2 regions of the Caballeronia zhejiangensis genome follow, and region 1 is predicted to be linked to the other one. Evidence: riboswitches for the same ligand, from Rfam matches in the RefSeq annotation. Region 1 holds a riboswitch; the other holds the start of a gene.

Evidence for each region. Region 1 has a riboswitch for manganese ahead of mntP (manganese efflux pump MntP). Riboswitches for the same ligand answer to the same signal wherever they lie in the genome.
Region 2: linked by a shared signal. The riboswitch ahead of LDZ23_RS00485 (sodium:calcium antiporter) and the one ahead of mntP (manganese efflux pump MntP) in region 1 are both predicted to bind manganese.

The regions. Positions count from the first base shown of each region.
Region 1 is NZ_CP084285.1:808,424-815,913, forward strand. It holds gene LDZ23_RS24865 (hypothetical protein) at 27-275, shown strand; gene LDZ23_RS24870 (hypothetical protein) at 328-651, shown strand; gene LDZ23_RS24875 (membrane-bound PQQ-dependent dehydrogenase, glucose/quinate/shikimate family) at 810-3,311, shown strand; gene LDZ23_RS34880 (hypothetical protein) at 3,353-3,475, opposite strand; gene LDZ23_RS24880 (BamB-related PQQ repeat family beta-propellar protein) at 3,604-5,304, shown strand; yybP-ykoY riboswitch at 5,405-5,571, shown strand; gene mntP (manganese efflux pump MntP) at 5,580-6,149, shown strand; gene LDZ23_RS24890 (DUF6632 domain-containing protein) at 6,115-6,546, opposite strand; gene alr (alanine racemase) at 6,721-7,490, shown strand, end outside.
Region 2 is NZ_CP084283.1:98,606-106,095, reverse strand. It holds gene fliD (flagellar filament capping protein FliD) at 1-1,270, shown strand, start outside; gene fliT (flagellar protein FliT) at 1,293-1,592, shown strand; gene LDZ23_RS00485 (sodium:calcium antiporter) at 1,720-2,730, opposite strand; yybP-ykoY riboswitch at 2,819-2,994, opposite strand; gene LDZ23_RS00480 (ABC transporter substrate-binding protein) at 3,158-4,753, shown strand; gene LDZ23_RS00475 (MBL fold metallo-hydrolase) at 4,760-5,833, opposite strand; gene LDZ23_RS00470 (MerR family transcriptional regulator) at 5,939-6,361, shown strand; gene aceK (bifunctional isocitrate dehydrogenase kinase/phosphatase) at 6,396-7,490, shown strand, end outside.

The sequences.
Region 1 (7,490 bases):
AGCAGCATTCGATCATGGAGGGCGACATGACTGTGATCGCGCCGGACGAAAGAGCGGATTTCCTCGCGATTCTCGCGCGCCATCGGCTCGACGAGAGCGATTTTCTGGTGCACGAAGGCGGCGCGTCCGATGTCGTGGACGATGTTTATCCGTTGCAGGGCGTGGTCACCATCACGCGACGTTCCACGTTGAAGGAACGCGAATATCGCATCGGACACGGCACGCAATGGACCGCCGCGTTCGAAAAAGACTTGAACAAGGGCGTGTTCAAATGAACGGGCACGCGCACGCAGTTTTTTCACGCACTTTTTTGAAGCGGAGCAGGCGATGAGACCGACCGAATTCAAATCGTTCAAGGCGCACGTCGCGATGATGCTGCGCGATCTGCCGCGCGGCGTGACGGCCGATCTCAGTGATGTCGCCGTCGCGTACTGGAACGGCACGCAAGTGGTCGGCGCCTATTTGCGCGACAACGGCCGCCTCGACGAAGACTTCGATTTCGACGAAAACGCCTGGGGCGTCTGGCGCGACGATTTCCTCGCGTGGTTCGATGCGCCGCGTTTCTCCGAACGCGCCGATCTGAAGGCCGCGTTCGTCGCAGGCGTCATGCCTCCGAGCGCACACGGCGGGCTCTGGCCGCGGGCGCTGTGATTTAGGCTTCATTCGGCAAGTCATCCGTCAGCACTCCTCGCACGCGCCCGTTCCCCGCCGAACGGCACAGCGATTGCTCCGTTCCTCCACGCGACAGCGTCCGAACCACGACCGCGCGACGGCCGTGTTCCGCCTTTCATCGTCACGGAGGATTCAGCATGGCTGGCAACGGCAGACTCAGTCCGCTCACGTTCTTTGCGGCCATTGTGTTTATCGTCATCGGCGTGTTGCTGGCGGCGGGCGGAGCGTATCTCGTTGCGCTCAAAGGATCGTGGTACTACGTGATCGCGGGTGCGGCCATCCTGCTGACCGGGCTCTTGTTGTTGATCCGGCGGCGCTCCGCATTGCTGCTTTTCGCGCTGTTCCTGTTCGCCTCGACGATCTGGGCCGTCGTCGAAGTGCGTTTCGATTTCTGGCAACTGATGCCGCGCCTGTGGATCTGGCTGCTGCTCGCGATCTGGCTGCTGATTCCCTTCGTGCATCGCGGCGCGTTGTTCGGGCCGCCTTCGACATCGCGCGCCGCGCGCACGCCGCTCGCCGCCGCGATCATCCTCACGCTGCTGCTCGGCGTCGGCACCTGGTTCAATCATCCTCACGACCGGCCGGGGCGCATCGACGTGAACGTCGCCGCCGACGCCAATCAGCCCGATGCCAACGCCGCGACCGGCCGCGCGGCGGGCGACTGGGTCGACTATGGCGGCTCGCCGCTCGCGCAGCGTTACGCGCCGCTCGCCCAGATCACGCCGGATAACGCGCATCGGCTAAAGGTGGCGTGGACGTATCGCACCGGCGACATGCCCGGCCCCGACGATCCGACCGAAACCACCGACGAGAACACGCCGCTCAAGGTCGGCGACACGATTTTCCTGTGCACGCCGCATAGCAAGGCGATCGCGCTCGATGCCGCGAGCGGCAAGGAAAAGTGGCGTTTCGATCCGCGGATTCAGAGTCCGATCGGGTTCAAGCATTGGGAGCACATGACTTGCCGGGGCGTCGCTTATTACGATGCGTCGATGCATCCGATGCCCGCTGCCGCCGCGCCCGAAGCCAGCGCGCCCGCCGAAGCCGATGCGGCCTCCGCGCCTGCCGACGCATCCGCGCCCACGGAAGCGTCCGCGCCCGTGCAGACGCCCGCGCAAACCACGGCGCAGGCCGAATGTCCGCATCGCCTGTTCCTTCCGACCGCCGACGCCCGCCTGATCGCGCTCGACGCGGACACCGGCAAGCCGTGCGCGAGCTTCGGAAAGAACGGTGCAATCGATTTGCGCGCGAATATCGGGCCGTTCACGCCGGGCGGCTATTACTCGACCTCGCCGCCGGCGGTGTTCCGCAATCTCGTGATCGTCGGCGGTCATGTGACCGACAACGAATCGAACAACGAGCCGTCGGGCGTGATCCGCGCGTTCGACGTCAATGACGGCCATCTCGTCTGGAACTGGGATCCAGGCAATCCGGACGCCACCGAACCGATCGCGGCGGGCGGCACTTATGTGCGCAATTCGCCGAACATGTGGTCGATGTTCAGCGTCGACGAAAAGCGCGGCATGATTTTTCTGCCGATGGGCAACCAGACGCCCGATCAGTGGGGCGGCGAGCGCACGCCACAGGCCGAGAAGTTCGGCGCGGGCGTCGTCGCGCTCGATGCCGCGACGGGCAAGCTGCGCTGGAACTATCAGTTCACGCATCACGATCTGTGGGATATGGATGTGGGCGGGCAGCCGACGCTCGTCGATCTGCAGACGGCGCAGGGCACGCAGCCGGCGCTGATCGCATCGACGAAGCAGGGCAGCATCTACGTGCTGAATCGCGAAACCGGCCAGCCGATCGTGCCGATCAGCGAACTCGCCGTGCCGGGCGGCGCGGCGAAAGGCGATCACACCGCGCCGACGCAGGCCGTTTCCGCGCTCAACTTCAACCCGCCGCGCGTGACGGAGGCGGACATGTGGGGCACGACGCCGTTCGATCAGCTTTGGTGCCGCATCAAGTTCAGGAGCCTGCGCTACGACGGGCCGTACACGCCGCCGTCGGAGCAGGGATCGCTCGTGTTTCCGGGTAACTTCGGCGTATTCGACTGGGGCGGGATTTCCGTCGATCCGGTGCGGCAGATTCTGATCGCGAATCCGGACTACATGGCGTTCACGTCGAAGCTGATTCCGCGTGACAAGATTCCCGAGGACAACGGCGAGAAGAAAGGCAGCGAAACGAGCGGCATCAAGCTCGCGCGCGGTACGCCGTTCGGCTTTGAGATCAGCGCGTTTCTTTCACCGCTCGGGATTCCGTGCCAGGCGCCGCCGTGGGGCTACATCGCGGGCGTCGATCTGCGCACGCAGAAGATTGCGTGGATGCACAAGAACGGCACCATCGTCGACAGCGCGCCGCTGCCGATTCCGATGCCGCTCGGCGTGCCGAGCCTCGGCGGGACGATCGTGACGGCGGGCGGCGTCGCGTTCCTGACGGGCACGCTCGATCAATACGTGCGCGCCTACGACGTGCGCGACGGCAAGAAGCTGTGGGAGGCGCGTCTGCCGGCGGGCGGTCAGGCCACGCCGATGAGCTACGCCGATGCAAGCGGCAAGCAATATGTGCTCGTGACGGCGGGCGGTCATGGCTCGCTCGGCACGAAGGCGGGCGATTATGTAATTGCCTATACGTTGCAGTGAATGCGAAAAAAAGCGCGGGAATTTTCTCCCGCGCCTGCACGTTACGTCCGGCGATAAGCCTCGGCCATGAGCGCGCTGACCTTCGCGCGCGCGCTCAGCGCATTGCGGACGGCGGCGACGATGAAGGAAACGAGGGCGATCGGCGTGGCAGCGATGATTCCCATGATGAACTCCGTACTGGGGTAACTAACTAGGTAATAACCCTAGGTTAGCACATTATGACGCATTGCAACAAATATCTTTCGGGGAATTGACCGTACGCAAAGGCGAAACGCTCTGAAGGAGCATCCAGATGAAGACGCACTTTCCGGCTCGTATCGCGGCGATCGGCGCCGTTGTGCTCATCGCGGCGATCGTCGTCGCGTGCAGTGGCGGTTCCGGCGATAGCGCCACTTCGTCTGCGGCGAGCGGCGGCGCGCCGGCGGCGGCATCGAGCCCGTCGGGGGCATCGAGCCCGGCGGGGGCATCGGCGCCTCTGGCTGCGGTGTCGAAAGATGTCGTCACCTGGCACAACGACATCGCGCGCACCGGACAGCAACTCGCGGAAACCGTCCTCACGCCGGCGAACGTCAATCAGCGTACTTTCGGCAAGCTCGCGCTCTTTTCCGTCGATGGCGCCGTCGACGCGCAGCCGCTCTTTCTGGCGGGCGTACCGATCGCGGGCGGCACGCGCAACGTGCTCTACGTCGCGACGGAAAACGCCAGCGTCTACGCTTTCGACGCCGACAGCGGCGCGGTGCTGTGGAAAGTCTCGACGCTCGGCAGCGGCGAGTCGCCGAGCGACGACCACAACTGTCATCAGATCACGCCGACAATCGGTGTCACGGCGACGCCGGTCATCGACCGGACGCGCGGCCCGAATGGCGCGATGTATGTCGTCGGCATGTCGAAGGATGCGTCGGGCGCGTATCACCAGCGCATTCACGCGCTCGATGTCGCGACGGGCGCCGAGCTCTTCAACGGCCCCACCGAAATCCGGGCGACGTATCCGGGCAACGGCGCGGGCAGCCAGAACGGCACGCTGACGTTCGATCCCGGCCAGTACGCCGAGCGCGCGGCGTTGCTGCTGCTGAACGGCGTCGTCTACACGGCGTGGACTTCGCATTGCGACTTCATGCCGTACACCGGCTGGGTCATGGGCTACGACGCCGCGACCCTGCAACAGGCGAGCGTGCTGAACCTCACGCCGAACGGCCAGATGGGCTCGATCTGGATGAGCGGCGCGGGCCTTGCATCGGACGGCCAGGCGATCTTTTTCCTCGACGCCAACGGCACCTTCGATCCGACCCAAAACGCGCAGGAGATGCCGATCAACGGCAACTTCGGCAACGGTTTTTTGCGGCTGGAAACGTCGCCGCTCAGGGTGCAGGACTATTTCGAGCCGTCGAACACGGTGCAGGAGTCGAACGAGGACGAAGATCTCGGTTCCGGCGGCGCGATGGTGCTGCCGGACTTCACCGATGCGGGCGGCACGGTCCGGCATCTGGCGATCGGCGCGGGCAAGAACTCGACGATCTACGTCGTGAACCGCTTCTCGATGGGCAAGTTCGATTCGAATGCGGACCACATCTATCAGGAACTCGTCGGCCAGATTCGCGGGGCGATGTTCGGCGCGCCCGCGTATTTCAACAACACGGTCTATTTCGGCGCGGTCGGCGACAGCATTCGGGCGTTCGCGGTCAGCAACGCGTTGCTTTCGGCGACGTCGACGAGTCAGACGTCGAATGCGTTCGGCTTCCCCGGCGCGACGCCGAGCATTTCCGCGAACGGCACGGCGAACGGCATTCTGTGGGCGGCGGAGAACGGCGCGACAGGCGCGCTGCGCGCCTACGACGCGGCCAATCTCGCGCGCCAGCTCTACAGCAGCAACGACGCCGGCACGCGCGACCAGTTCGGTGCGGGCAACAAGTTCATCACGCCGATGATCGCGAACGGCAAGGTGTATGTCGGCACGAAGAACGGCGTCGCCGTGTTCGGGCTGTTGTCGAAATAGGATCGGCGCGCGAACGCGGCGCCGGGCGTGACGCCGCGAGCGCGCCGCAACCAGCCGAAACGCCGTGGAACGGTCGCGAAGTCATGTTAAGCTCTCGGTTCTTCGCTGGGGAGTAGCCGGCTTTCCTGCACAGGGAAAGCGCTCATGTCAACACGCTCGGTCGTTCAGGCCGTGGCATGAGCAGCCATCAAAGGTTGGCAAGACCATCGACAGAATTCGCGACCGGTCGGGCGCGCGTTCTGTCGTTCCATCTTGCCCGACCAGAGCGCTACTCGATGAATCTCGCCTCCACAATTTTTCTAGCCTTCGCCATGTCCACCGACGCGTTCGCCGCAGCCGTCGGCAAGGGCGCGACCCTGCACAAGCCGCGCATCGCGGAAGCGTTGAAGACCGGCGTGATCTTTGGCGTGATCGAAGCCCTGACGCCGCTCGTCGGCTGGGCGCTCGGCAGGGCGGCCGCGCAGTATGTCACCGCGTGGGATCACTGGATCGCGTTCGGCCTGCTCTTCCTGCTCGGCGCGCGCATGATCCGCGAAGGTTTCAGCAGCGTGAGCCACGAAGCGGAAAAGCCCAATTCGCATTCGTTCTGGGTGTTGGCGCTCACCGGTTTCGCGACCAGCATCGACGCGATGGCGGTCGGCGCGGGCCTCGCGTTCATCGATGTCGATATCTTCTCGACGGCCGCGACCATCGGTTTCGCGACGATGCTGATGGTGACGGTCGGCGTGATGGTCGGCCGGCTCGTCGGCGCGACGATCGGCAAGCGGGCGGAAATCGTCGGCGGGCTGATTCTGATCGGCGTCGGCAGCGTCATTCTGGCCGAACATCTCGGCCATCTCGGCTGAGGATGCGCGCCTTGCCGCCGCGCGGCGTGAGAATCGCGAGCACGGCGGCGACGATGAAAAGCGCGGGCACGTCACCCGCCAGATGACCGAGGTGGCGCCCCGCGCCGCCGAACGACTGCACGGCCATGATCGCGCCGTGCACGACGCTCGACCACACCGTGAACCAGATGAGGCTCAGATGCCTCATCGGCTCGCGCGATGCGATCAGCAGGAAAACGCCGAGCGTCGCGTAGATGCCGACGATCATCATCGCGTATTCCGAATGGCCTTCGTGGCCGGCATCCCACGCCCATCCAGAAGGCCAGAGCAGCATGAGCGGATAGAAGGCGAAGAGCGCGATCAGCCCGACGACGGCGAGCACGATGCGCAGGCAGGCGAGGCGACGGGCGTCGTTCATGGCGGCTCCTTGGCGGCGCGACATGAGCGACAAGATACCGCGAAGCGCACCGCGAAAGCCATCGATGGCGGCAGGCGTTTCCACCAAAAATCGGCGCAAATAAAATAACAACGACTGCCATTAGGCCGATACGATTCATCATTCCACTGCCTTCAACCACAAATCCAGCACGTCATGCCACGTCCGATTTCCGCGCGCATCCATCTCGACGCCATCCGACAGAATCTTCAACTTGTCAAACGCACGGCGCCGTCGTCGCGCGTGTGGTCCGTCATCAAGGCGAATGCTTATGGTCACGGCATCGAGCGCATTTATCCGGCGCTCGCTGAAGCCGACGGCATCGCGCTGCTCGATCTCGATGAAGCCGTCCGCGTGCGCGAGCTCGGCTGGAAAAAGCCGATTCTTTTGCTCGAAGGCGTTTTCGAGCCCGCGGATGTCGAAACGGCGGATCGTCACCGGCTCACGGTCACGGTGCATTGCGACGAGCAGCTTGCGTTGCTGAAGGCGGCGCGGCCGAACGAGCGCATCGACATACAGTTGAAGATGAACTCGGGCATGAACCGGCTCGGCTATCGGCCGGGCGAATTCGTCGAGGCTTGGAAAAGGGCGTCGGATATCGCGGCGATCGGCTCGATCGGCCTGATGAGTCACTTCGCGAACGCCGACGAAGGCGCGATCGACTGGCAGATAGACGAATTCGAAGCGGCCACGCGCGATCTTCCCGGCACGCGCTCGCTGTCGAATTCGGCGGCGGTGCTGTGGCATCCGCGCGCGCATCGCGACTGGGTGCGGCCGGGCACGATCCTCTACGGCGCCTCGCCGACGGGCTGCGCGCGCCACATCGAGCATTTCCCGTTGCGCGCGGCGATGACGCTCGAGAGCCGCATCATCGGCGTGCAGACGCTCGCGGCGGGCGAGACGATCGGCTATGGCCGCACTTTCAC
Region 2 (7,490 bases), on a different replicon from region 1:
GCTTTCCGCCTTCACCGCCACCGCTGACGGCAAGGGTCTCACGGCCACCGCGGGCAGTGGCGCGGTCGCGGGTGGCTATTCGGTGAACGTGCAGAACATCGCGACGTCGCAGTCGATCACGTCGGGCGCGTTCAAGTCGACCGACACCCTCGGCAGCGGCTCGATGACGATTAACGTCAACGGCAAGCCTAGCACGATCAAGATCGACAGCAGCAACAACACGCTCTCGGGCATCGCTTCGACGATCAATTCGGCGTCCGACAATCCGGGCGTCACCGCGACCATCATCAACGGCACGGACGGCGCGCACCTCGTGCTGCGCTCCTCGTCGACGGGACTGTCCAACGGCATCAATATCACGGTCGATGCGGACGACAGCACGTCGCCGCTCAACAAGCTCGCAGTTAAGACGACGACCGTGGCCTCGAGCACGGCCGCCGATCCCAACGATCCGACCAAGACCATCACTACGCCCGCGCACACGTCGATCGACAGTACGGGCGGTTGGAACCAGAACACGGTCGGCCAGGACGCGAATCTGACGGTCGCGGGCACGGCCGTAGTGAGCTCGAGCAACACGATCAAGGACGCAATCACGGGCGTTTCGATGACGCTCGCGTCGGACTCGGTCGGTACGACGCAGACGCTCACGATCGGCCAGGACGTCAGCGGCCAGAAGACGACGATCGAAGCATTCGTCACGGCGTACAACAACTTCGTCAGCACGGCGTCTTCGTTGACGTCGTTCGATTCGACTCAGGCAGCCGGTTCGCAAGGCGGCGCGCTGCTCGGCGACTCGATGATGAACTCGATCAAGAACACCATCTCGAGCACGATCAGCCGCGCGATCGGGACTGGCAAGGATCAGGTGAATCTCGCTTCGATCGGCATCGCGCTGCAGCCCGACGGCTCGCTCAAGACCGACGAGGACGCGCTTACCGATGCGCTCACGAACAAGAGCGGCACGATCGCATCGCTCTTCAACTCGACCAATGGCGTCGCGGCGCAATTGAACAAGAGCCTGACTTCGTTCTTGCAGACCGGCGGCCTCATCGACACGCGCACCACCGCGCTCAACACCGATTTGAAGAACATCGCCGATCAGCAGACGCAGCTCACCGCTTATACGCAGCAATTGACGACGTCATATAATCAGCAGTTCACGGCGCTGAACACGCTGATGTCGTCGATGACGCAGCAGTCGAGCTATCTGACGGCGCTCTTCGGCGGCTCGAACAGCGCCGGCGCGATGTCTGACTCCAAGAAGTAATTGCTGAAGGAATCGACGCATCATGAACCAGAATGAACTGATCGAGAACGCGTGGGCATTGACTGAGGCGATCGAAGAAGCCGTGAGTCAGAGCGACTGGGCGCGCGCCGCCGAACTCGACTCAGCGCGCGCGCCGCTCGTGATGTCGCTGCGGGCGGACCAGCCAGTCGAGGCGGTCGCGTTGATTCGGCAGATCCAGGCGAGCATCGACGCGGTTGCCGCGCGTGCAAAAGATGCGCAAGCGACGCTCTCCGCCACGTATCGCCGGGCGATGGAGGGCGCGAAAGCCGCTGGACGATATCATCAGGCGGCGCGGTTCTAAAGTTTCCCGCGCGTCTGCCGATAACCCCTATAAGAACAACAAGAACGACGCGCCGGAATCATCGGCGCGCTGCTTCGCTCTTCGATGCCCGCCTCGCGCGGGCATTCTTCTTTGTGCCGCAGCTTTCTCAGCGCCCGAGCGTCAACGCGAGATAGGCCGCGTACAGCACGCCGTTGCCGAGCAGCGCCCACAGCAGGACGCCGTCCTCCTTCGCATTGAAGCGCAGCCACGCCGCCGCCGCGAGCGTGATGAGCACGCCCGTCAGCACTTCGATACGCGGCTCCCACGGCGTCAGCATGATGCCGATGGCCGGAAGCAACGTCCCTTGAAACACCATCGCGCCGGTGATGTTGCCGAACGCGAGCGTGTCCTTTCCTCGGCGCGCCCACAGAATGCTGTTCACTTTCTCGGGCAGCTCCGTCGCGATCGGAATGATGATGAGCGACAGCAGCAGCGCCGAAATTCCCAGCGCATGCGACACGCCCTCGACGCCGTGAATGAAGCCCTTCGCGCCGCCGACGAGCAGCACGATGCCGAAGAAAAACTGCAGCATGATCGTGCCGAGCGACGTTTTCAAACCGAGACGCGAAGCGAACAAGGCCTCGGGCGCTTCCGTTCCGTGTCCGCCCTCGACGAGCTTCGCCGAAGCCTTGAACGTCGAAATCACATAAACGATATAGAGCGCGACGAGCCCGACCGCGAACAACGCGCGCACTTGCCACGCGTGATGCGGCACGAACATCGCGGCGCACGCGATGAGAAACGCGACCAGAAAGAAGTTCAGATCGCGCACGAAGCCGCTGCGCTCCGGCACGATGCGCCCGCTCATGCCGCGCGACTTGAGGATCGCGAACGTCATCAGACACGTCGAAAGCGTCGCGAGCATAAGCGGCGCGCCGAGAATCGCGCCGACGCCGATCTCTTCGTTGACCGCACGGCTCGTCGTGCCGCCGAGCAGCGCGATGATCGGCACCGTCGTCTCGGGCAATGCCGTGCCGACCGCCGCGAACAGCGATCCGGTCACGCCTTCGGAAATGCCGAGCCGTTCGCCGAGATGTTCGAGCGCATTCGTGAATAGCTCCGCCGCGACCAGGATGATCGCGAGCATCAGCGCGAGTTCGAGAAAGAGCATCGTCATGCGGCACCTCGCATCGAAACATGCGACGGGTGCGCGAGCGTGCGCGGGAAACGGGGATGTTGTAGTTGTGGGGACACGATGATTCCACGGCCGGACGTCGAGCGAACCACGATGCGCCACGCGCCGTCCGGCCAGGAACGACATAGCGCATCGATGGTCTCGCCAAACCGTTCCGGTCGAACGCGCCACGGCAGCAGGGCCGAGGATGTTGACGCGTTCTCCTTCGCTCGCGAAGGAAGGCTACTCCCCAAAGAAGGCGCAAGTTTAGCCCGATGCGCCTCGTTTCGGCAACCCGCGGAATAAGCGTATGCCGATCGGATCGTTGTCGTCGACGGATGCATCCGCTAATCTGGCCGCGCCGGGCGCGTCGCTTGCTGCGCGTGCTCAAGCTCATCCACGAACAAAAATGAAGATCACGGGAGATCTCATGCGTCTGAAACTCTTCGCCGCGGCCGCCGCGATGGCCATGCTCGCCGCGCCGATGCTCGCGATGTCCAAGCCGCTCACCGTCTGCACCGAATCGAGCCCGGACGGCTTCGATGTCGTGCAATTCAATTCGCTCGTAACGACCAACGCATCGGCGGATGTCATCTTCAATACGCTCGTCTCCTACGACGAAGCCGCGAAGAAGGTCGTGCCCTCGCTCGCGGAAAAGTGGGACGTGACGAGCGACGGGCTCACGTACACATTCCATCTGCGTCCGAACGTTCAGTTTCAGACGACCGATTACTTCAAGCCGACGCGTCCGCTCAGTGCCGACGACGTCGTGTTCACGTTCTCGCGCATGCTCTCGGACGACAATCCGTGGCACAAGATCGCGGGCGCGAGCGGCTTTCCGCACGCGCAGTCGATGGGCCTCGTGAAGCTCATCAAGGCCGTATCGAAAGTCGATGACCATACCGTGAAGTTCGAGCTCAACGAGCCGAACGCGACCTTCGTGCCGATCCTCACGATGGGCTTCGCATCGATCTATTCGGCCGAATATGCGGACAAGCTGCTGAAGGCGAACCAGCAGGTCGATCTGAACAGCAAGCCGATCGGCACCGGCCCGTTCGTGCTGAAGAGCTACACGAAAGATTCGGTCATCCGCTACGACGTGAATCCGTCGTACTGGGGCGCGAAACCGAAGATCGACCGGCTGATCTACGCGATCACGCCCGACGCCGCCGTGCGCGCGCAGAAGATCAAGGCGGGCGAATGCCAGATCGCGCTGTCGCCGAAGCCGCAGGACGTCATCGACGCGAAGAAGGACAAGTCGCTGAAGGTGAGCGAAGCGCCCGCATTCATGACGGCGTTCGTCGCGCTCAACACGCAGAAGAAGCCGCTCGACAATCCGAAGGTGCGTCAGGCGATCAACATGGCCTTCGATCGCACGACCTACATGAAGACCGTGTTCGACAACACGGCGACGCAAGCGGTGAATCCGTATCCGCCGAATACGTGGAGTTACGACAAGAACATCGAGGCGTACAAATATTCATCCGCCGATGCGAAGAAGCTGCTCGCCGATGCGGGCTTTCCGAACGGTTTCGACACGACGATCTGGGTACGCCCGAACGGCAGCGTGCTCAATCCGAATCCGAAGGCGGGCGCGGAATTGCTGCAAGCCGATCTCGCGAAAATCGGCGTGAAGGCGCAGGTGAAAGTGATCGAATGGGGCGAACTCATCAAGCAGGCGAAGCAGGGTCAGCACGACATGCTGTTCATGGGCTGGGCCGGCGACAACGGCGACCCGGACAACTACATGTCGCCGCTTTTCAGTTGCAACGCGGTGAAGTCAGGCATCAACTTCGCGCGCTATTGCGATCCGCAACTGGACAAGCTCATCGCCGATGGCAAGTCGACCGCCGATGTCGCCAAACGCACGAAGTCGTATATCGATGGGCAGAAGATCATCCACGATCAGGCGCTGTGGATTCCGCTCGTCTATCCGACGGCGGCGGCGCTCACGCGCGCGAACGTCAGCGGCTATAACGTGAGTCCGTTCGGGCGCGTGAATTTCGGCGCTGTTTCCGTGCAGTAAGCGAAGTCAGGCCGGCGTGAAGCGGATCACGCCGTCAGCGCCGGTCTGACGTTTCAGCGTGCCATCGAGCCAAAGCAGGTTCAGATGCGCGAGCGCTTCGCCGAGCGCGAACGTCATCTGATGGATATCGAGCTTGCGCTTGAACATGATAGGGACGATGTCTGCGGCGCTGCATGGCTTTTGAGCGCACGCGTCGCGCACTTCCGCCAGCCGCGCGCGATGATGCTCGCGCAATTGCCCGATGCGCGTTTGCACGCCGCGAAACGGCTTGCCGTGTGAGGGCAGCGCGAGCGTATCGGCGGGCATGGTTTCGTAGCGGCCGAGCGATTCCAGATACAGCGCAAGCGGATTGCCTTCCGGCTCGACTGCGAACACCGACACGTTTGTCGAAATGCGCGGCAACACCATGTCGCCGGAAATGAGCAACTTGTCGGCGGCGCAGAAAAGCGCGCTGTGCTCCGGCGAATGGCCGTAGCCCGACACCACTTCCCAATTGCGCGCGCCGATACGCATGACATCGCCATCGCGGATACGCCGATATTCCGCCGGAATCGACGGCACGAGCGTCGGGTAATAGCTATCGCGCTTGCGCAGCGCATCGAGCGACGCTTCGTCGGACAGGCCGTGCGCCGCGAAATGCGCCGCCGCTCGCTCGCCGCCCGCGTTCGAGCCGTCGCCGGCGGCCATCACGCGGCCCATCGCGTATTCGCCGAGCGACATCCACAGGCGCACGTTCCATCGATTCTTGTCGCCGCCCGTGCAGATCCAGTCGGCAAGTCCCAGATGATCCGGATGACAATGCGTGACGATCACACGCAGCACCGGCTTTCCATCGAGCACGGAATCGAACACGCGCTCCCAGTTCGCGCGGATCGTATCGCTCGAAATGCCGCAATCGACGACGGTCCAGCCTTTCACACCGTCGATTTCATCGGCGAGCAGCCACAGATTGATGTGATCGAGCGCGAACGGCAGCGGCATGCGCAGCCAGAACACGCCCGGCGCCACTTCCATGACGCCGCCCGATTCGGGCAGCCGGTCCGCGAAAACATAGTCGAGCTGGTGTTCGAGTGCGTTCATTCGGTGCCTGTCTCCGGGTTTGCGCCGCGTTGCAATTTGGCCAAGTTGACGATAACGTAAACGTCCATTCTAACGTTGCGCGCGCATTTGCGCTGCCGGCCGGCAATGACCCAACCGACGCATTACACGATCACCGAACTGGCGCGCGAGTTCGACATTACGCCGCGCGCCATTCGCTTTTACGAAGATCAGGGGCTGCTCGCGCCGAAGCGCGAAGGCTCGAACGGCCTGCGGCGTGTGTATTCGGCGCGCGATCGCACGCGCCTCAAGCTCACGCTGCGCGGCAAGCGGCTCGGTTTCACGCTGTCGGAAATCCGCACGCTGCTCGATCTGTATGACTCGCCTACCGGCACCGCGACGCAGCTACAGGCTTTCGTCGATACGATCGCGGCGCATCGCGAAGTGCTGCAGCGTCAGCTCGAAGACTTGAACACGACGCTCGCCGAACTTTCCGCGTATGAGGAACAGGGCCGCGCGCTGCTCGCGGCGGGCGCGGAAAAGCGTGCGCGCAAACCCAAAGCGGCATAACGCGTGACGCCCGCACAGGAAGCGCAGGGTCGATATGAATCATTTCCCCAAGCTGCTCTCGTCGCAAATCGGCTTCGATGTCGCCAAGACGATACTCGAAGGCTTCGAGCATCATTACCGCGTGTTCCGCGAAGCCGCGATCAAGGCGAAGGAGCTATTCGAGCGCGGCGACTGGCTCGCGTTGCAACAACTGGCGCGCGATCGCATCGCGTCGTATGACGATCGCGTCACGGAATGCGTGACGGCGCTCGAAGACGAATACGACGCGGAGAATATCGAGGACGACGTGTGGCAGCAGATCAAGCTGCATTACATCGGCTTGCTGACGACGCATCGTCAGCCGGAATGCGCGGAAACGTTCTTCAATTCCGTGTGCTGCAAGATCCTGCATCGCTCGTACTTCAACAATGACTTCATCTTTGTGCGGCCGGCCATTTCGACGGAATACATCGAGAACGACGAGCCCGCCGCAAAGCCGACGTATCGCGCGTATTACCCGGAAAAGGACGGCCTCGCCGCGACGCTCGAACGCATCGTCACGAACTTTCAGTTGGAACCGCCGTTCGAGGATTTGCCGCGCGACGTGCAATGCGTGATGCAGGCGCTGCGCGAAGCCTTCGGCGATATCACGCCTGCGCCGAACTTTCAGATTCATGTGCTTTCGTCGCTGTTCTTTCGCAACAAGGCGGCGTATGTCGTCGGGCGGATCATCAACGGCGATGCGCTGCTGCCCTTCGCCATCGCGATCCGGCATACGAAGCCCGGCTTGCTCGCGCTCGATACCGTGCTGCTCTCGCGCGAGCAGGTGCTCATCATCTTCAGCTTCTCGCATTCGTACTTTCTCGTCGATATGGAAGTGCCGTCGGCGTTCGTGCAATTTCTGAGCACGATCATGCCGCGCAAGCCGAAGGCCGAAATCTATACGTCGGTCGGTTTGCAGAAGCAGGGCAAGAACGATTTCTATCGCGACTTGCTGCATCATCTGTCGCATTCGAGCGATAAGTTCATCGTCGCGCCGGGCATCAAGGGACTCGTGATGATCGTCTTCACGCTGCCGTCGTTTCCTTACGTGTTCAAGCTCATCAAGGACGCGTTTCCGCCGCCGAAGGAAACCACGCGGCAGAAGATT